2 linked regions of the Phenylobacterium zucineum HLK1 genome follow. The main gene of each other region encodes a partner of the protein of the gene in region 2 in a complex. Links are inferred from orthologs where the notes say so. Each region holds a gene or a part of one and is shown on either strand. Other genes may lie near its edges. The genes, in order: PHZ_RS04970 and xseA.

Region 1 (8,875 bases), 2.4 Mb from region 2 along the record:
GGCCAGCTCGTCACCCAGGACGGCTATCCCATCGAGCCGGGGATCACGATCCCGCAGGACGCTGTGGACGTGGCCATCTCCAAGAGCGGCCAGGTCCAGGTCACCCAGGCCGGCCAGACGGCGCCGACGATCGTCGGCCAGCTCGAGCTCGCCACGTTCCTCAACGAGGGAGGCCTTCAGGCCCAGGGCTCGAACCTGTTCAAGGAAACCGCCGCCTCGGGCCCGCCGACCAACGGCATTCCCGGCGAGAACGGCGTCGGCGAGCTGATCCAGGGCTACACCGAAGCCTCGAACGTCGACGCGGTGGCCGAAATCACCGCCCTGATCGTCGCCCAGCGGGCCTACGAGATGAACTCCAAGGTCATCTCGACCGCCGACAACATGCTGGCCACCGCCAACCAGGTGAAGGCCTAAGCGATGCGGACCCTGATCGCCGCCCCCGCCGCCTTGGCACTCGCCGCCTTCGCGCTCGCCGGCCCCGCCCTCGCGGGCCAGCCGGTCACGTTGAAGGCCGAGGTGACCGACGCCGACGGGATCGTCACGCTGGGCGACCTGTTCGACGGGGCGGGCGCGGCGGCCAAGACCCCCGTGGCGGTCCGGGCCGGCACGCACGTGATGCTGAACGCCTTGGCGGTCCAGGGCGTCGCCCGGCGCGCCGGGCTGGACTGGGCCAACGCCCAGGGCCTGCGCCAGATCGTCGTGCGCGGCGGCCAGCCGGCCGCCTCCGCGCCAGCCCCGGCCGCGCGCGGCAACGTCGAGGTGCTCACCTGGGCGCGCAGCATCGCGGCGGGCGAGGTGATCCAGCCCGCCGACCTCGTCTGGGGCAAGGCGGCCGCCGCGCCGGCCGACGCCCCCAGCGATCCCGACGCCGTCATCGGCATGGCCGCCCGCCGGCCCCTGCGCGAAGGCGCCGCCGTCGCCGGCCGGGACATCGCCGCCCTGGAGGTCGTGAAGGCCGGAGAGATCGTCACCCTGACCTTCGACGCCGACGGCATCTCCCTGTCCCTGCAGGCCAAGGCGCTGAGCGGCGGGGCGGCCGGCGAGACCATCAACGTCCAGAACCCCTCGTCGAAGAAGATCGTCCAGGCGGTGGTGACCGGTCCCGGCCAGGCGGCCGTGGGCCCCGCCGCCGGCCACATGAAGCTGAACCGCACCACCCGCGTCGCGCTCCGTTGAAGGAAGCCCCCATGCGTATCCGTCTGACCGCCATCGCCGCCCCCCTGCTGCTGGGCGCCTCCCTCGCCGCCTGCTCGACCGTGACCGAGGCCGTGCGCGGCCCCGAGCTGGCCCCGGTGGGCTATCCGGCCGCCCTGGTGCCGCGGGAACAGAACGTGCTGCCGCTGGCCTCGGCCCGCGAGCCCCTGCCCCATCCGGCCAGCGCCAACTCGCTGTGGCGCGCGGGGGCCCGGGCGTTCTTCGTCGACCAGCGCGCCGGCCGCGTCGGCGACATCCTGACCGTCCAGATCGACATCGACGACAGCGCCAAGACCATCAACTCGACGACCAGCTCGCGTTCGTCGGGGACCACCATGGGCTTCCCGCACCTGCTGGGCCTGGAATCCAGCCTGGGCCGCATCCTGCCCGGCGAGTTCGACCCAGCGAACGCCGTCGACGTCGGCTCGAAGACTTCCAACACCGGCGCGGGCGCGGTGAACCGGGCCGAGAAGATCAGCCTGACCATCGCGGCGGTGGTCACCGGCGTGCTGCCGAACGGCAACATGACCATCCAGGGCACCCAGGAGGTACGCACCAACACCGACATCCGCCAGCTGACCGTGGCGGGCATCGTGCGGCCCGAGGACATCTCGGCGTCCAACACCATCCGCCACACCCAGATCGCCGAGGCCCGCATCAGCTACGGCGGCCGCGGCGACATCAGCCGCGTGCAGAAGACGCCGGCGGGCCAGTCGCTGATCGAGCGCTTCTCGCCTTTCTAAAAGCTAATCGGGATCAATGCGGCGGCGCTGGCGTTAACCTCTCAGAGGGAGCGTCATGCGTCGCCGTAGTCTTTTCAGCCTGCTCACCGCCCTGGTCCTGGGGGCCTGCGCCCACCCGGTCACGCCGCTGGCGGTGGGGCCAGAGATGAGCTGGGGCCTCACCGAAAGCCCCGACGAGGCCAAGCTGGCGTTCGGCCAGGAGGGCACCGACAACGTGGTCCTGATGCTGGCCTGCCAGCCGCGTTCGGGCCAGGTGCTGGTCAGCCTGGTCGCGCTGGAGCGGCGCGAGCGGCCGACGCTCATCCTGAAGGCCGGGGAGGCCTCTACCCGCCACCCGGCGGTCGCAGAGCCCAACATGATCACGGACGGCTTCATCGTCGAGGCGACGACCGGCGCCGACGATCCGGCCTTGCGGAGCTTCGCCGCGGGCGAGCCGCTGACCGTGGGGATCGGCGGGCGACGCACCCACCTGCCGGCCGCGCCGGCGGTCGGGCGGCGGTTCGTGGAGAGCTGCCGGGCCGCCTAGCGTCCGGTCCTAGGCGCGGCGTCCCTTGACCGAGGCGTTGTCGATCCCGAGCGCCGCCAGCGCGGCGCGCACGATCCCCTCCGCATCGAGACCGGCCTGGGCGTACATCGCCTCGGGCTTGTCCTGGTCCTGGAAGATGTCGGGCAGGGTCAGGGTGCGGATCTTCAGGCCGCGGTCCAGCGCGCCGTGCTCGGCCAGGGCGTGCAGCACGAACCCGCCGAAACCGCCGACCGCACCCTCCTCGACCGTGATCAGCGCCTCGTGCTCGCGGGCCAGCCGCAGCAGCAGGTCGACGTCGAGCGGCTTGGCGAAGCGCGCGTCGGCCACCGTCGCCGACAGCCCACGGGCGGCCAGCATGTCGGCGGCCTTCAGGCTCTCGCCCAGGCGGGTGCCGAACGACAGGATGGCCACGGCCGTGCCCTCGCGCACGATGCGGCCGCGGCCGATCTCCAGCGGGTCGGCCAGGGCCGGGATCTCGACGCCCACCCCCTCGCCGCGCGGGTAGCGGAAGGCCGACGGGCGGTCGTCGATGGCCACGGCGGTGGCGATGGCGCGGGCGAGCTCGGCCTCGTCGGCCGGCCCCATCACCACCATGCCCGGAAGCTGGCCCATGAAGCCCACGTCGAACGAGCCGGCATGGGTCGGCCCGTCGGCGCCCACGAGGCCCGCCCGGTCGATGGCGAAGCGCACCGGCAGCGACTGGATCGCCACGTCGTGGACCACCTGGTCGTAGCCGCGCTGCAGGAAGGTGGAATAGATCGCCGCGAAGGGCTTCATGCCGTCGGCGGCCAGGCCGGCGGCGAAGGTCACGGCATGCTGCTCGGCGATGCCCACGTCGAAGGTGCGCTCCGGGAAGCGCTGGCCGAACAGGTCGAGCCCGGTGCCCGAGGGCATGGCGGCGGTGATCGCCACCACCCGCTCGTCGCGCTCGGCGTGCTTGACCAGCTCCTGGGCGAACACCTTGGTGTAGCTGGGGGCGGCGGCCTGGGACTTGGCCTGGGCGCCGGTGACCACGTCGAACTTGACCACGCCGTGGTACTTGTCGGCGGCCTTCTCGGCGGGGGCGTAGCCCTTGCCCTTCTGGGTCACCACGTGGACCAGCACGGGCTTGTCGTCGATCTTGCGGGCGTTCTGCAGGACGTGGACCAGGGCGTCCATGTCGTGTCCGTCGATCGGGCCCACGTAGTAGAAGCCGAGCTCCTCGAAGAACGTGCCGCCCGTCACCATGCCGCGGGCGTATTCCTCGGCCTTGCGCGCGGCCTCCTGCAGCGGGCGCGGGAAGGCGCGGCTGACGGCCTTGCCCAGGTTGCGCAGCGACTGGTAGCCGCCGCCCGACACCAGCCGGGCCATGTAGGCGCTCATCCCGCCCACTGGGGGCGCGATGGACATGTCGTTGTCGTTCAGGATGACGGTGAGCTGCTTGGTGGTCTCGTAGGCGTTGTTCATCGCCTCGTAGGCCATGCCCGCGCTCATCGAGCCGTCGCCGATGACGGCCACCACCTTGTTGTCGCGGCCCTCGCGGTCGCGGGCGGCGCAGAAGCCGAGCGCCGCCGAGATCGAGGTGGCGGCGTGCGCCGCGCCGAACGGGTCGTAGTCGCTCTCGGCCCGCTTGGTGAAGCCCGACAGGCCGCCCCCCTGGCGGAGCGTGCGGATCCGGTCGCGCCTGCCGGTAAGGATCTTGTGGGGATAGGCCTGGTGGCCGACGTCCCAGATCAGGATGTCCTTGGGAGTCTCGTAAACGTGATGCAGCGCGACGGTCAGCTCGACCACGCCGAGGCCCGCGCCGAGGTGCCCGCCGGTCTGCGAGACGGCGTCGATGGTCTCGGCACGCACCTCGTCGGCCAGCTGGCGCAGCTGGGCGATCGAGAGGCCGCGCGTGTCCGCGGGCGAGGAAACCGTGTCGAGCAGGGGCGTGACAGGGGGCATAGGAAACGCTTTGGGGGCGGTTGCGGCTACTGCCGGCGCTCTAACACGAAATCGACGCTGGCCCGCAGGAAATCGGCCCGGCGGCCGAATGGATCCAGGTGCGCCTTGGTCTGGCCGGCGAGCACCCCCAGGCGCTCGCGGGCGGCGTCCACGCCCAGCAGGGTGACGAAATTGGCCTTGCCCTTCTCGACGTCCTTGCGCGCCGCCTTGCCCATGGCCGCCTCGTCGCCCTCGGCATCGAGCAGGTCGTCGACGATCTGATAGGCGAGGCCCAGGTCATGGGCGAAGTTCATCAGGGCGTGCCGCTCGCCGTCCATCGCCCGGGCCAGCACCAGCGGCAGCTCGAAGGCGCAGGCGATCAGCGCGCCGGTCTTCAGCCGCTGCATCCGCGCGACGCCGCCCAGGTCCTCGCGCACGCCCAGGATGTCGATCATCTGACCGCCCGCCATGCCGCGGGCGCCGGACGCGTGGGCCAGCCGCGCCACCAGCTCGGCGCGGATCCCGCCGTCGGGATGGGTGTCGGGATGGGCCAGGATCTCGAAGGCGGCGGTCTGCAGCGCGTCGCCCGCCAGCACCGCGGTCGCCTCGTCGTAGGCCTTGTGCACCGTGGGCCGGCCGCGGCGGACATCGTCGTCGTCCATGCACGGCAGGTCGTCGTGGACCAGGCTGTAGGCGTGGATGCATTCCAGCGCGCAGGCCGAGCGCAGCACCGGCCGGTCGTCCAGGTCGAACATCCGCCCGGTCTCCAGGGCGAAGAAGGTGCGCAGGCGCTTGCCGGGCCCCAGGGCCGCGTAGCGCATGGCCTCCGTCAGGCGGCTTTCCGGCCCCTCCCCCCGGGGCAGGAGCTCGTCGAGGGCCACCGTCACCAGGTCGGCGGCCTCGGCCACGCGCCGCGACAGATCCATCAGCCGAACTCGGCGGGTTCGCTGGCGGGCGCGCCGCCGGCCCCCATGACGATCTTCTCGACCCGCAGCCGGGCGGCCTCGAGCCGCGTCTCGCAGTGGGCCTTCAGGGCCGCGCCGCGCTCGTACATGCGGATGGAATCCTCCAGCGGCGCCTGGCCCGACTCCAGACGGGCGACGATCTGCTCCAGCTCGGCGAGCGCCTGCTCGAAGGTCATGGCGGCGATGTCGGCGGGCTCGGACATGGGTCCCCTCGGAAGGCTGCGACGAACCTAGAACTGGCGCCGGGCCCGGTCCACCCGCTAAGGCAGGCGGGCGGCCGCGACTCCGTCATCAGGCTGCAATCCTGGGCGGATAGCCCGGCGACGTCAGGGGGTGCAATCCGATCATGTCCGTTTCCCGCCGCCGTTTCCTCGGCTTCGCCGCCACCTCCGTCGCCTTCGCGGGTCTGTCGCACGCCTTCGCCCAGGGAACGCCAGAGGCCTCCCGCGGCGAGGCCATCGGCTACGGCGACCTCGTCCCGGACCCGGCCGGCGTCTTCGACCTGCCCCCGGGCTTCTCCTACAAGGTGGTCTCCGAGTTCGGCCAGCCGATGGACGACGGACTGCTCACCCCCGGCCGCATGGACGGCATGGGCGCCTTCCCGGCCGGCGAGGGCCGGGTCGCCCTGGTCCGCAACCACGAAGTCTATCCCGCCGACCTGGAGCGCTCGGCGTTCGGCCGCGACGGAGCGCTGGCGGGCCGCATCGATCCGGCCCGCGTCTTCGACCGCATCGGCGATCGGCCGTTCGCCGGCGGGACCACGACCCTCGTCTGGGACGTGCGCGAGGGCCGCCTCGTCTCGCACCACCTCAGCCTCGCCGGGACCATGCTGAACTGCGCGGGCGGGGTCACGCCCGAGGGCTCCTGGCTCACCTGCGAAGAGACGGTCCAAAAAGCGGGCAGCCAGGGCGCGAAGGACCACGGCTGGGTGTTCGAGGTGCCGTCCGCCGCCCGCGTGCTCGTGGACCCGCAGCCGATCAAGGCGATGGGCCGGTTCCGCCACGAGGCGACCGCCACCGATCCCCGCACCGGCGTCGTCTATCTCACCGAGGATATCGGCGACGGCCTGATCTACCGCTACCTGCCCAACGACCGCGCGCGCCTGCTGGCCGGCGGGCGGCTGCAGGCCCTGGGCTTCAAGGGCGGCGGCGATCCCCGCAACTGGGACGAGGCCTGGTGGGCGCAGGGCGACTGGCGCGAGGTCGTCTGGGTCGATGTCGACGAGGTCGAGAACCCGAACGACGACCTGCGCAAGCGCGGGCAGGAGAAGGGCGCGGCCCCATTCGCCCGAGGCGAGGGCCTGTTCTTCGGCGACGGCGAGCTGTTCGTCGCCTGCACCAGCGCGGGCCGCGAGAAGCTGGGCCACATCCTGCGCTACGTCCCGAGCCCGGCCGAGGGCCAGCCCGGCGAGGCCGACCGGCCGGGCCGCCTGCAGCTCTTCGTCGAGCCGCAGGACGCCTCGGTGATGAGCATGGCCGACAACCTGGCCGTCGCGCCCTGGGGCCACCTGTTCGTCTGCGAGGACAAGGGGCTGGGCCGCAACCAGCTCAGGGCCGTCACGCCCGAGGGCCGGGTCTACACCTTCGGCCGCAACGCCAGGCCGCCGCGCCTGCCGCAGCCGGTGAACACCGAACTGGCCGGGGTGTGCTTCTCGCCGGACGGCTCGACGCTGTTCGTGAACCTCTATTCGCCGGGGACGACCCTGGCGATCACCGGCCCCTGGAAGGACCTCAGGGCCTAGGTCGCGGGCCTCCGCCCCTGCAAGGTCAGGGCCTCGGCGCCCGTTCGAACCGGCGCATCGACCAGTACTTGTAGCCCTCGCTCTCCACGAGCCGCCAGCCGAGCTTGCGGAGCGAGCGGCCGATCATGAAGTTGAAGAAGCCGTGGGCCAGGACCACCACGTCCTCGCCGCCGGCCGCCAGCCCGATCAGCATCGCGGCGGCGCGGTCGGCCCGCTCCTCGGCCTGGGTGCGCGTCTCCTGGCCCTCGTGGTGGTCGAAGAACCACCACCAGACCCGGGCCAGGAAGCCCCACAGCGACGGCGAGAGCCGGATCCACCTGGGCAGGTTCGGCGGCGGCAGCGGCGCCTCGATGAGCATCTCGTGCCGGTGGAACTCGCGGTCCCGGGCCAGCGCCTGGGCGCTCTCGATCGACCGCAGCCGCGTGGACGACACCAGCGCTCCGCAGCGTTCGACGAAGGCCATCAGCGCCCGCGGCGGCGTCTGTCCCGGCAGGATGCCTAGGATCTCGTAATTCGCCCAGAACTCGCGGTACTCGGCCGCGTTCAGCCGCACCTTGCGCGACAGCGCCGGCTCGCCATGCCGCGCGAGGATGATGGCGCCGTGCCGGACGGCCGCCGGCGTCGCCTGGGGCGGGGTGGTCAGGACCTTGTCCATCAGACCCGCGAGCCTATGCCGATGGCGCCCACGCGCGCTACGCCCTTTACCCGTCCGCCAGGGCCCTCACGTGCGCGACCGCCGAGCGAGCCAGAGCTTCGAGGTCGTAGCCGCCCTCGAGCGAGGACACAACCCGACCCTTCGCGCGCGCGTTGGCGACCGACACGATGGCCCGCGTGGCCCAGGCGAAGTCCTGCTCCTCCAGGCTCTGGCCCGCGCCGCCGATGGGATCGCGCCGGTGGGCGTCGAATCCGGCCGAGACCAGGATGAGGTCGGGCGCGAAGGCGTCCAGTTCCTCCATCAGACCCTCGAAGGCGCGCCGCCACGATTCGGCCGAGGCGCCCGGCGGCGAGATGGCGTTGGCGATATTGCCGGGGATGTTCTCGGACGGATGCCCGGTGCCAGGCCACATCGGCCACTGCTGGATCGAGGCCAGGAACAGCCCGGGCTTGCCCTTGAACGCCGCCTGGGTGCCGTTGCCGTGGTGGATGTCGAAGTCCACCACCGCGACGCGGGGCAGGCCCGCCGCCTGGGCCGCGCGGGCGGCGACGGCGACGTTCGAGAAGATGCAGAAGCCCATGGGCGTGGCCGGCTCGGCATGGTGGCCGGGCGGCCGGACGGCGCAGAACGCCCGCTCGGCCTCGCCGGCCGCGACGTCGCGCACCGCCTTCACCACCGCGGCCGCGGCGCGGCGGGCGGCCAGCAGGCTGCCGGCGGACATGTAGGTGTCGGCGTCGAGCTCGTGGACGTCGTGGGCCGGAACGATCCGGAAGATCGAGTCCAGGTAGGCGCGGTCGTGCACGCGCAGCAGGTCGGCCTCCTCGACGACGGGGGCCTCGTTCGGCGCAAGGTCGAGGTCGGTGGCGTCGTTCAGCGCGTCGATCACCGCCCGCAGGCGCTCGGGCCGCTCCGGGTGGCCTTCGCCCGGCCGGTGGTCGAACATGTCGTGGTGGGTGTAGAGCGCGACATCCATATATCCATCATATCGCACTTTCGGGGGGCCGATGACTGATCCCGTGATCCGCCGCGCCGGGCCTGGCGACGCCGAGACGCTGTCGGCGCTGGGCGCGCGCACCTTCGCCGACACCTTCGGCCACCTCTATCCGCCCGAGGACCTGCAGGCGTTCCTCGCCGAGGCGTACGGGC
Region 2 (9,084 bases):
AGGCCGTGTAAGCGAGCGCCCCATGGCAGAGCTTGCGCCCCTTCTGGACATCCCTGCGGACCCGGTCCCGCCCGGCGGCGTCGCCGAGTGGTTCACCGGCGCGGGCGGCGCCAAGCTGCGCGCCGCGCTGTTCACGCCCAAGGGGTATGTGGGGGCGCGCGCGCGCGGGTCGGTCGTGCTGTCCGGCGGCCGCACCGAACCCATCGAGAAGTACTACGAGACCATCCGCGACTTCCTGGACCGGGGCTTCGTCGTCCTGGCGCACGACTGGCGCGGCCAGGGCCTTTCGGTCCGCGAGCTGCCCGACCGGCTGAAGGGCCACGCCCGCGGCCACCGCGCCTTCCTGGAGGACTTCCGCCGCCTGCTCGACGCCTACGAGGCGCGGCTGCCGAAGCCGTGGATCGCCGTGGCCCACTCGATGGGCGGCTGCCTGACCCTGCTCGCCCTGGCGCACGGGGAGAAGCGCTTCTCGGGCGCGGTGCTCTCGGCGCCGATGCTGGGGGTCCAGTTCGGCAGGAACCCGCGGTTCGCGGTGCTGGCGCGCACGCGGCTCAACATGCTGTTCGGCGGCGCCGGCCGCTACACGCCCGGCGGTCCCGGCAAGCCGCTGGAGGAGGCGTTCGAGGGCAACGTGCTCACCCACGACCGGCGGCGCTTCGAGCGCTACCGGGCGCAGGTGGCGGCCAATCCCGACCTGGCGCTGGGCGCGCCGACCTGGGGCTGGCTGGACTTCGCGCTCCGCGCCACCGCCTTCCTCGCGCGGCCCGAGCGGCTGCGCGGGATCACCATTCCGATCGAGATCGTCTCGGCGGCCGAGGACCGCCTGGTCGACAACGCCGCGCAGGCCGCGGCGGCCCGAAACCTACCGCAGGGACGGCTCGTGACCGTGCCCGGCGCCTACCACGAAATCCTGATGGAGACGGACCACATGCGTAACATCTTCCTGAAGGTCTTCGACGCGCTCACCGGCAAGACCACGCCGAAGCCCTCCGAAGGCCCCAAGGCCGCCGCGGCGACGCCGCCCAAGCCGGCCGAAACCCCCAAGCCCGTCGAGGCGCCGAAGCCCGCGCCCGCCCCGGCTGCGGCTCCGGCCGCCGCGCCCGCGGCCGCCGCCGCGGCCAAGCCGGCGGCGACGAAGCCCGCTGCGGCCAAGAAGCCTGCTGCGGCCAAGAAACCTGCTGCGGCCAAGAATCCGGCCGCCGCCAAGAAGCCCGCGGCCGCGAAGAAGCCCGCCGCGGCGAAGGCCGCCAAGGCTCCGGCGGCCGCCAAGCCGGCCGCGGCCAAGCCTGCCGCCGCCAAGGCCGCTCCGGCCAAGAAGCCCGCCGGGGCGAAGAAGCCGGCGGCCAAGGCTGCGGCAAAGCCCGCGGCGGCCAAGCCGGCCGCGGCCAAGAAGGCTCCCGCGGCGAAGAAGCCGGCCGCCAAGCCGGCGGCGGCCAAGAAGCCTGCGGCCGCCAAGCCCGCCGCCGCCGCCAAGGCGCCGACAGCGAAGAAGCCTGCCGCCGCTAAGAAGCCGGCCGCCAAGAAGGCCCCGGCGAAGAAGTGATCCTGCGTCCCTCCCCCTCGGGGGGAGGGCGTTTCTGGTCGGCCGACCGCTTCAGTTCGCGGACCGTCTCAGGGCGACCAGCGCCTCCTCGAGGCAGGCGCGGTCGCCGGCGATGGCGATCTGGCCGCCGTTCGGGCCCACCGGCCGCCCGCGCCAGTCGGTCACCACCCCGCCCGCCCCCTCGATGAGGGGGATGGCGGCGTCGATGTCCCATGCCTGCAGGCCCGCCTCGATGACCATGTCCATCGTCCCCGCCGCCACCATGGCGTAGGCGTAGGCGTCGCAGCCGAGCCGGGCCAGGCGCGCGGCGGCCCGCACCTGGGTCCAGGCCCCCAGTTCGGCGCCGGTGAAGCAGCCTTCCGGGTCCGTCGTGGCGATCACGGCGTCGGTCAGCCGCGGGCAGGGCCTGACCTTCAGCGGCGTCTCCGCGCCCCGCGACACCAGCCGCGAGCCGGCCTGCGAGCCGATGTAGACCTCGTCCAGGAACGGCTGGCCGATCGAGCCCAGCACCGGCCGGCCCTCGTGCCGGAGCCCGACGAGCACGCACCACAGCGGCAGGCCCGAAATGAACGCGCGCGTGCCGTCCACCGGGTCGAGCACCCAGACGAACTCGGCGTCGGGGCGGTCCTCGCCGTACTCCTCGCCGATGATCCCGTGCTCGGGGTAGCGCTGCGCGATCAGCGCGCGGATCGCCCGCTCGGCGCCGCGGTCGGCCTCGGTGACGGGATCGAAGGCCTTGTAGCCCTGCGCTCCGGCGATCCCCTTGTCGTGCAGGCCGTGGTCGGCCCGGAACAGCGGCAGGATCGCCTCGCCCGCCGCGCGGTTCAGCTCCAGCAGGAAGGCGTCGAATTCGGCGAGGCGGGCGGGGGAGAGCGGCATGCGCCCGCTTTAGCGCGCCTTGCGCCCGGACTTAACCCTCGCCGTCGCCGTTCATCGCCTTGGCCAGCTCCAGCAGCTGCCGGCGCGGGCGCTCGTCCAGAGCGTAGTAGGCCTGGATGAGTTCGCGGGTCTCCTTGCGCGTGAAGACGTCGTCCGGCTCGCGGAACGCCTCGTGGGCCTGCCGCTGGGCCTCGGACAGGCCCTCGTAGAAGTAGCTGACGGGCGCGTCGAGGATCTCGGCCAGCTTCCACAGCCGGGCCGCCGACATGCGGTTGGCGGCGCACTCGTACTTCTGGATCTGCTGGAAGCGGACGCCGCAGGCCCCCGCCAGCTCCTGCTGGGTGAGGCCGAGCATCTTGCGCCGCCGCCGAAGCTTGCGGCCGAGGTGAAGGTCGATTTCGTCCATGCGATGACGCCTACGCATTGCCCCCCGGACGTCCCGGATCGGGACGCCGCGGGTCTTTCCCGGCAAACCGGGCGCCACTAAGGAGGGGCGATGGCCGAGACCTCCGCCTTCGCCCGAGACGTCGCCCAGGAGCTCGCCCAGCGGTTCGCCTGGCGGCTGGAGGCGCTCGCCTTCGACGCCGTCGCGGGGCTCGCCCGCCTGTTTCCGGTCGAGACAGTCTCGGACTTCGGGGCCTGGTTCTTCCGCACCGTGGGGCCGCTGACGGGCGCGCGCCGCGTCGCCGAGCGGAACCTCAGGATCGCCTTCCCCGAGGCGTCCGACGCCGAGATCGCCCGCCTGCTGGCCCTCCAGTGGGAGGAGCTGGGCCGCTGGATCGCCGAATTCCCGATCCTGGACCGCATCGTCGCCGACCCCTCACGGCTGGAGGTGGAGGGCGCCGAGCGGCTGGCCGAGATCGCCGCCGGCGCGGGGCCGGTGGTGTTCATTTCGGGTCACCTGTCCAATTTCGAGATCATGGCCGCCGTGATCGTGCGCGCGGGCGTGCCATGTCAGATCACCTATCGGGCGATGAACAACCCGTACGTGGACGCCCGGGTGCGCCGCAGCCGCTTCCGCTACGGCGTGCGCCTGTTCGCGCCCAAGGGGCTGGAGGGCGCGCGCGAGCTGATGCGGGCGCTGGGCCGGGGCGAGTCCGTCGCCCTGATGAACGACCAGAAGTTCAACGGCGGGGTGGCCGCGCCCCTGTTCGGCTTGACGGCCCACACGGCGCCGGGGCCGTCCACCTTCGCCCTGCGGTTCGGCGTGCCGCTGCAGCCGATGAGCGTGCAGCGGATCGGCCGGGTGCGGTTCAAGGTGATCGTGCATCCTCCCATCCACCTGGAGGACACGGGCGATCGCGACGCCGACATCGCAGCCGGCGTGCGGAAGGTGAACGCCTTCATCGAGGACCGGGTGCGCGCCCGGCCCCACGAGTGGTTCTGGGTTCACAAGCGCTGGCCGAACGAGATCTACAAGCGCTGAGCGCCGCGCCAGCAAACCGGCGCGTCAGACGTTCGGGTGCGTCTCGCGCCAGCGCTTCAGGGCCTCGCCGGGGCCGGCGTAGGCCTCCTGCAGCTCGGCGCTCCAGTAGCGGAGCTGCTCCAGAGGCACCTTCTGGCCGGTGACGGCGCAGACCACGTAGCGGCCGGGCTTGAGCACGGCGAAGTCGCCGTCCCCGTAGTGCAGCTTGGCGATCTCGGCGCCGGCGAAGTCGCTGTCGTGGGCGTTCATGGCCGCCTATTTAGTCCGCCTTCGGGCCTCAGAACAGGTCGCCCTGCAGGGGCGGCGTCATTTTCGGCTTCTTCGCCGCCGCGGGCGTCGGGGGCGCCGGCGGCGCGCCGTCGGCGCCGTCGATCACCGCCTGCCGGGTCACCGCGTCTCCGAACTTGATCGCCACCTCCTCGCCGCTGGCGAGCGAGGCGCCGGCATGGACGATCGAGCCGTCCGCGCGGGTCACCCGCGCGAAGCCGCGCTGCAGCGGCCGGTCGGGATCGACGCTGGCGTACAGCTTGGCGAGCGCGTCCAGCCGTTCGGACAGCCGCTCCAGCCGCCGGTCCATGCAGGGCTTCAGCCGCACCGACAGGGCCTCGAGCCGCTCGCGCTGCACCGCCTGCGGCCGCTGGAGCAGCAGCGGCGACAGGCGCGAAGCCACTCGCACCAGGTCGCGCTCATGGGCGGCGGCGTTGCGCGACAGCCCCGCCGCCAGCCGGCCCGAGACGATCCCGAACCGCTGGGCCGCCAGCTCCACGAGGTCGGGGACGCGCTTCAGCGCCCGGTCCGCGTGCTGCACGCGCCCGCGGCGGTCCTCGACCACGCGCCCGGCGCAGCGGTGCAGGCGCGCGCCGTGGTCGCCGACGGCGGCCTTCAGCTCGGACAGCACGGGCGTCGCCATCTCGGCGGCGGCGGTCGGCGTCGGCGCGCGGCGGTCCGAGACGAAGTCGATCAGGGTGGTGTCGGTCTCATGGCCCACCGCGCTGATCAGCGGGATGGTGCAGCCGGCGACCGTGCGCGCGAGGGTCTCGTCGTTGAAGGGCCACAGGTCCTCCACCGAGCCGCCGCCGCGCGCGACGATCAGCACGTCGGGGCGCGGTACCGGGCCCGCCGGATCCAGGGCGCAGAAGCCGCGGATCGCGGCGCAGACCTGGCCGGCCGCCGCGTCGCCCTGCACCACCACCGGCCAGACCACCACGTGGCAGGGCCAGCGGTCGCGGATGCGGTGCAGGATGTCGCGGATGACGGCGCCCGTCGGGCTGGTGATCACCCCCACCACGGACGGCATGGTGGGGAGCGGCTTCTTGCGCTCGGCCGCGAACAGGCCCTCGCCCGCCAGCCGCGCCTTCAGCCGCTCGAGCTGGGCCAGCAGGGCGCCGACGCCGGCCGCTTCCATCGTCTCGATGACGATCTGGTAGCGCGAGCCCTGCGGATAGGCGGTGATCTTGCCCGTCACCACGACCTCCATCCCCTGCTCGGGGCGGATGGAGAGGTTGCGGACCTGGCCCTTCCAGACGACGCCGTCGATCGCCGCCTTGTCGTCCTTGAGCGTCAGATAGACGTGACCGTTGGAGTGGTGGGTCACCTTCGACAGCTCGCCGCGCAGGCGCACGAAGCCGTAGGCGTCCTCCAGCGTCCGCTTCAGCGCGAACGCCAGCTCCGAGACGGAGTAGGGCCGGGCGTTCCCATCCGTGGGGCCGGCGGCGTCGGTGGTGGCGTGCGCTTCGCTCATCGTCGGAAGGTAGCGAGCCGGGGGCGGAATGGGAAAGGGGCGCGTCCGGCGCCGGAGGCGGAGGCCGCCCCGGCGCCGGACGCGCCCCCCATCCCCAACGGATCGGTCAGGCCGCGCGTTCGCGCGGATCTCAGATGTAGCGGCGCAGGCTGCGGGCGAGCTCGGCGGCGCCGGACTTCTTCTTCGCCTGGGCCGGCTGGTAGGCCACCTGGGCGTGCTCGCAGCAGTAGGGGCCCTCGTCCGTGCGCCGGCCGCAGAAGGTGAAGTTGTCGAGGGCCGGGTCGCCGATCGGCCACTTGCACATGTGGGCGCCCAGAGTCAGCACGGTGGCCATGCCGGGGGCCTCGTCCACGTAGCGGACCGGCGCAGGCGCCGGGGCCGCCGCCGCCGGCTCGGCGATGCGGCGCGGAGCCGACGGGGCCGCGGTGGCCACCCGGGCCGGCCGCGGCGCCTTGAACACCGTGCGCTGCGGCTTCGAGGGCGTCGCCCGGCCCGAGAGGCCCAGGCGGTGCACCTTGCCGATCACCGCGTTGCGGGTCACCCCGCCCAGTTGTTTGGCGATCTGGCTGGCCGAAAGGCCGTCCTGCCAGAGCTTCTTCAGAAGTTCGACGCGTTCGTCGGTCCAGCCCATCTCTCGCCTCCCACCCAGAGGGCCGAGGACGTCCCCACGTCCTCGGGATTCAACATCTTGTGGCGCCCGGCTCTCTCGCCGCCCACCAGCCACTATCAGTAGTAAACAACTCCTTAAGAGCCACAATAGGCGCCCTATCGTTCGTCCACAGGAACTAGATGTAGAGGACGTTGCTGCGCCGGACGGTCGCACCCTTGCGGCCCGGGTCCGCAGCGCGCATGTCTGCGCCATGCGAGACCTGCCCGACGCCGAAGTCGCCCTGCCGCCCGCTCCCCGCGCCTATCCGGGCGTGAACTGGGAGGGGCTGAAGACCCTGTACCTGCGCGAGGTCCGCCGCTTCATGAAGGTGGGCATGCAGACCCTGGCCGCGCCGGTCGTCACCGCGCTGCTCTACATGCTGGTGTTCGTGGTCGCCGTGGGCGGCGGGCGCGAGGTGCACGGCGTCGACTACGGGACCTTCGTCGCCCCCGGCCTGGTGATGATGCAGATCCTCTCCAACGCGTTCGCCAACTCCTCGTCCTCGCTGCTGCAGGCCAAGTTCAACGGGCTGATGGGCGACTTCCTCACCCCGCCGCTGACGCCGGCCGAGCATGTTGTGGGCTTCGGCGCGGGCGCGGCCACGCGCGGCGTGCTGGTCGGGGCGATCAGCCTGGCCGCGGTGCTGCCCTTCGCGCGCCTGCCGGTCGCCCATCCCTGGGCCATCGCCTACTTCGGCGTCGGCGCGGCGCTGATCATGGGGTTCGTCGGCATCATGGCCGGGCTGTGGAGCGAGAAGTTCGACCACATGGCCGCGGTGACCAACTTCGTGATCATGCCCATGACCTTCCTGTCGGGCACCTTCTACCTCGTCGAGCGGCTGCCGGAGCCGTTCCGCACGGCCAGCCACTACAACCCGTTCTTCTACCTGATCGACGGCTTCCGCTACGGCTTCGTGGGCCAGGCCGAGAGCAACCTCTGGGTCGGCGCGGTCATGACCGCCGCGCTGGTCTTCGGCCTCGGCTTCGCCTGCCTGCGGCTGTTCAGCGTCGGCTACAAGATCAAGACCTGAGCAGTTCGCCCGGCGTCACGCCCAGCAGCCGGCGCGTCCAGCGGGCGAGGTGGCTCTGGTGGGCGAAGCCGCTCTCGATGGCGACCTCGGCGATGCTCGTGCGGCCGGCCAGCAGCAGGTCCCTGGCCCGGCACACCCGTCGCTCCATGACATAGGCGTGGACCGACTGGCCCATGGTCCGCCGGAACAGGCTGGTCAGGTGCGGCACGCTGAGGCCGGCCACGGCGGCGATCCCGGCCAGGGTCAGCTCGCCCTCCAGGTTGGCCTCCACGTGCTCGACGATGCGCCGCAGCTGCGGCTTGGACAGGGTCTGGCGGCCGCCGCGCGCCTCGGGGGCCTCCTGCAGCAGCCGCGTGGCCAGGGCGAGCGCCAGACTGTCGGCGTAGAGGCGCGAGGCCCCCTCGGGCGCCTCGACCTCGGCGGCGAGGGCGAAGACGAGGCGGCTCACCAGCGGGTCCCGGGCCCCAAGCCGCGGCGCGAGATCGGCCCGCGCCTCCGGAACGCCCAGCGCCTCGGCGGCCTCGGCCACCACGGCCGGCGCGAGGCGGACCGAGATGAAGTCCACGGGCCCGTGGTCCTCCCAGACGCCCGAGGCGCCCGCCGGCACGAGGTCGAAGTCCGCGGCGGCCAGCACCCGGCCGCCGCCGACGCCTTCGCAGGCGCAGTCGGCCCGCACGTCCGAGGTCAGGTAGAACAGCAGCCGGTGCTCGCCGCTCGCCGCGCCCGGATGCCGGCCGGGACTGGCGCGCACGCGCACGGCGCTCAGGCCCTCCCAGGCGCGCGTAGGGCCGAACGCCAGATGCGGATGGGGTGTGTCGCGGAACCGGTGGACGTAGGTCATCGAGGCCTCGCCCCCGACACCACGCCTTCGCCCGCGCGCTGTCAAACGCCCAGCAGGCTCCGGCGCCGCCCGGGAGCGACGCCGTCATCGGAACGTGCTCGCGCGGCCGCCACGCACGGCCCAGCCTGACCCCCGACAAGGAGGCGTCCCATGACCAGCGTCGCCGCGGGGCCGGACCCCGCCCCGCTCCCGGGCCGGAGCATCGCCGCGGCGGCCCTCGCGGGCGGCCTCGTGGACCTCGTCTACGCCAGCGCCGTCGGAGCCCTGGACGGACGCGGCGTGCTCAAGGTCTGGCAGGGCGTCGCCTCGGGCTGGATGGGCCGGGCGGCCGGCGACCACGGCTGGGCCTCGGCGGCGCTGGGCATCGCCACCCACTTCGGCATTGCGACGGCCATGGCGGGGACCTACGCGGTCGCCGCCGCCCGCCTGCCGATCCTGCGCCGGCGCCCCCTCGCGTGCGGGGCGGTCTACGGCCTGGGGCTCTACGGGGTGATGTACGGCCTGGTGCTGCCGCTGCGCTGGCCCGGGGCGTTCCCGAAATGGGAGGGCGCCCGCTCGGCGGCGGACATGGCGGCGCACGTGGGCGTGGGGCTCGCCATCGCGTGGGCGGTCTCCAGGACGGCGCCGAAGCCAAATCATTGACATCACGGCGTTCGAAGCCGAAAAGGCCAGGCCTTCCGGTCCCCGCAGCGAACGCGCGGGGACGCTTCCGTTTTGGAGGGCCCCTCCCTTGTCCGAGAAGACCGCGAGCCAAGCCGCCGCGCCCGTCCCCAGCGACCACATCATGGGCGTCTATGCGCGCGCCCCGCTGGCGTTCGAGCGAGGCGAGGGCGCGCGCCTCTACACGGCCGAGGGCGAGGCCTACCTGGACTGCATGGCCGGCATCGCGGTCAACGCCCTCGGCCACAGCCATCCGCGGCTGATCCAGGCGCTGAAGGACCAGGCCGACAAGCTCTGGCACACCTCCAACATCTT

The links.
Region 1: the proteins of xseA (region 2) and PHZ_RS04970 are in contact, whole or in part, in a cryo-EM structure (PDB 8TXR), measured with the Escherichia coli proteins. The link is inferred for Phenylobacterium zucineum HLK1 from one-to-one orthologs.

Annotation. Positions count from the first base shown.
Region 1 is NC_011144.1:1,000,051-1,008,925, reverse strand. Bases 3,916-6,675 are described here. They hold PHZ_RS04970 (exodeoxyribonuclease VII small subunit), read right to left. Parts: upstream 5,537-6,675; coding sequence 5,294-5,536; downstream 3,916-5,293. Other genes in these bases: PHZ_RS04965 (alkaline phosphatase PhoX), read left to right, coding at 5,680-6,675; PHZ_RS04975 (polyprenyl synthetase family protein), read right to left, coding at 4,416-5,294; dxs (1-deoxy-D-xylulose-5-phosphate synthase), read right to left, coding at 3,916-4,389. In the rest of the region: flagellar basal-body rod protein FlgG, read left to right, coding at 1-414; flagellar basal body P-ring formation chaperone FlgA, read left to right, coding at 418-1,176; flagellar basal body L-ring protein FlgH, read left to right, coding at 1,194-1,937; PHZ_RS04985 (hypothetical protein), read left to right, coding at 1,993-2,463; more of dxs, read right to left, coding at 2,473-3,915; more of PHZ_RS04965, read left to right, coding at 6,676-7,074; PHZ_RS04960 (histidine phosphatase family protein), read right to left, coding at 7,100-7,729; PHZ_RS04955 (histone deacetylase family protein), read right to left, coding at 7,776-8,702; PHZ_RS04950 (GNAT family N-acetyltransferase), read left to right, coding at 8,734-8,875. UniProt on the Escherichia coli protein: Bidirectionally degrades single-stranded DNA into large acid-insoluble oligonucleotides, which are then degraded further into small acid-soluble oligonucleotides.
Region 2 is NC_011144.1:3,362,345-3,371,428, reverse strand. The notes cover bases 3,358-6,326. They hold xseA (exodeoxyribonuclease VII large subunit), read right to left. Parts: upstream 5,590-6,326; coding sequence 4,126-5,589; downstream 3,358-4,125. Other genes in these bases: gcrA (cell cycle sigma 70 cofactor GcrA), read right to left, coding at 5,720-6,220; PHZ_RS16345 (DUF2093 domain-containing protein), read right to left, coding at 3,873-4,097; PHZ_RS16350 (lysophospholipid acyltransferase family protein), read left to right, coding at 3,358-3,848. Also shown: PHZ_RS16370 (SCP2 sterol-binding domain-containing protein), read left to right, coding at 1-11; PHZ_RS23240 (alpha/beta fold hydrolase), read left to right, coding at 23-1,543; hisN (histidinol-phosphatase), read right to left, coding at 1,595-2,422; PHZ_RS16355 (helix-turn-helix domain-containing protein), read right to left, coding at 2,454-2,828; more of PHZ_RS16350, read left to right, coding at 2,919-3,357; PHZ_RS16330 (ABC transporter permease), read left to right, coding at 6,450-7,268; PHZ_RS16325 (helix-turn-helix transcriptional regulator), read right to left, coding at 7,258-8,109; PHZ_RS16320 (hypothetical protein), read left to right, coding at 8,260-8,751; PHZ_RS16315 (aspartate aminotransferase family protein), read left to right, coding at 8,894-9,084. UniProt on the Escherichia coli protein: Bidirectionally degrades single-stranded DNA into large acid-insoluble oligonucleotides, which are then degraded further into small acid-soluble oligonucleotides.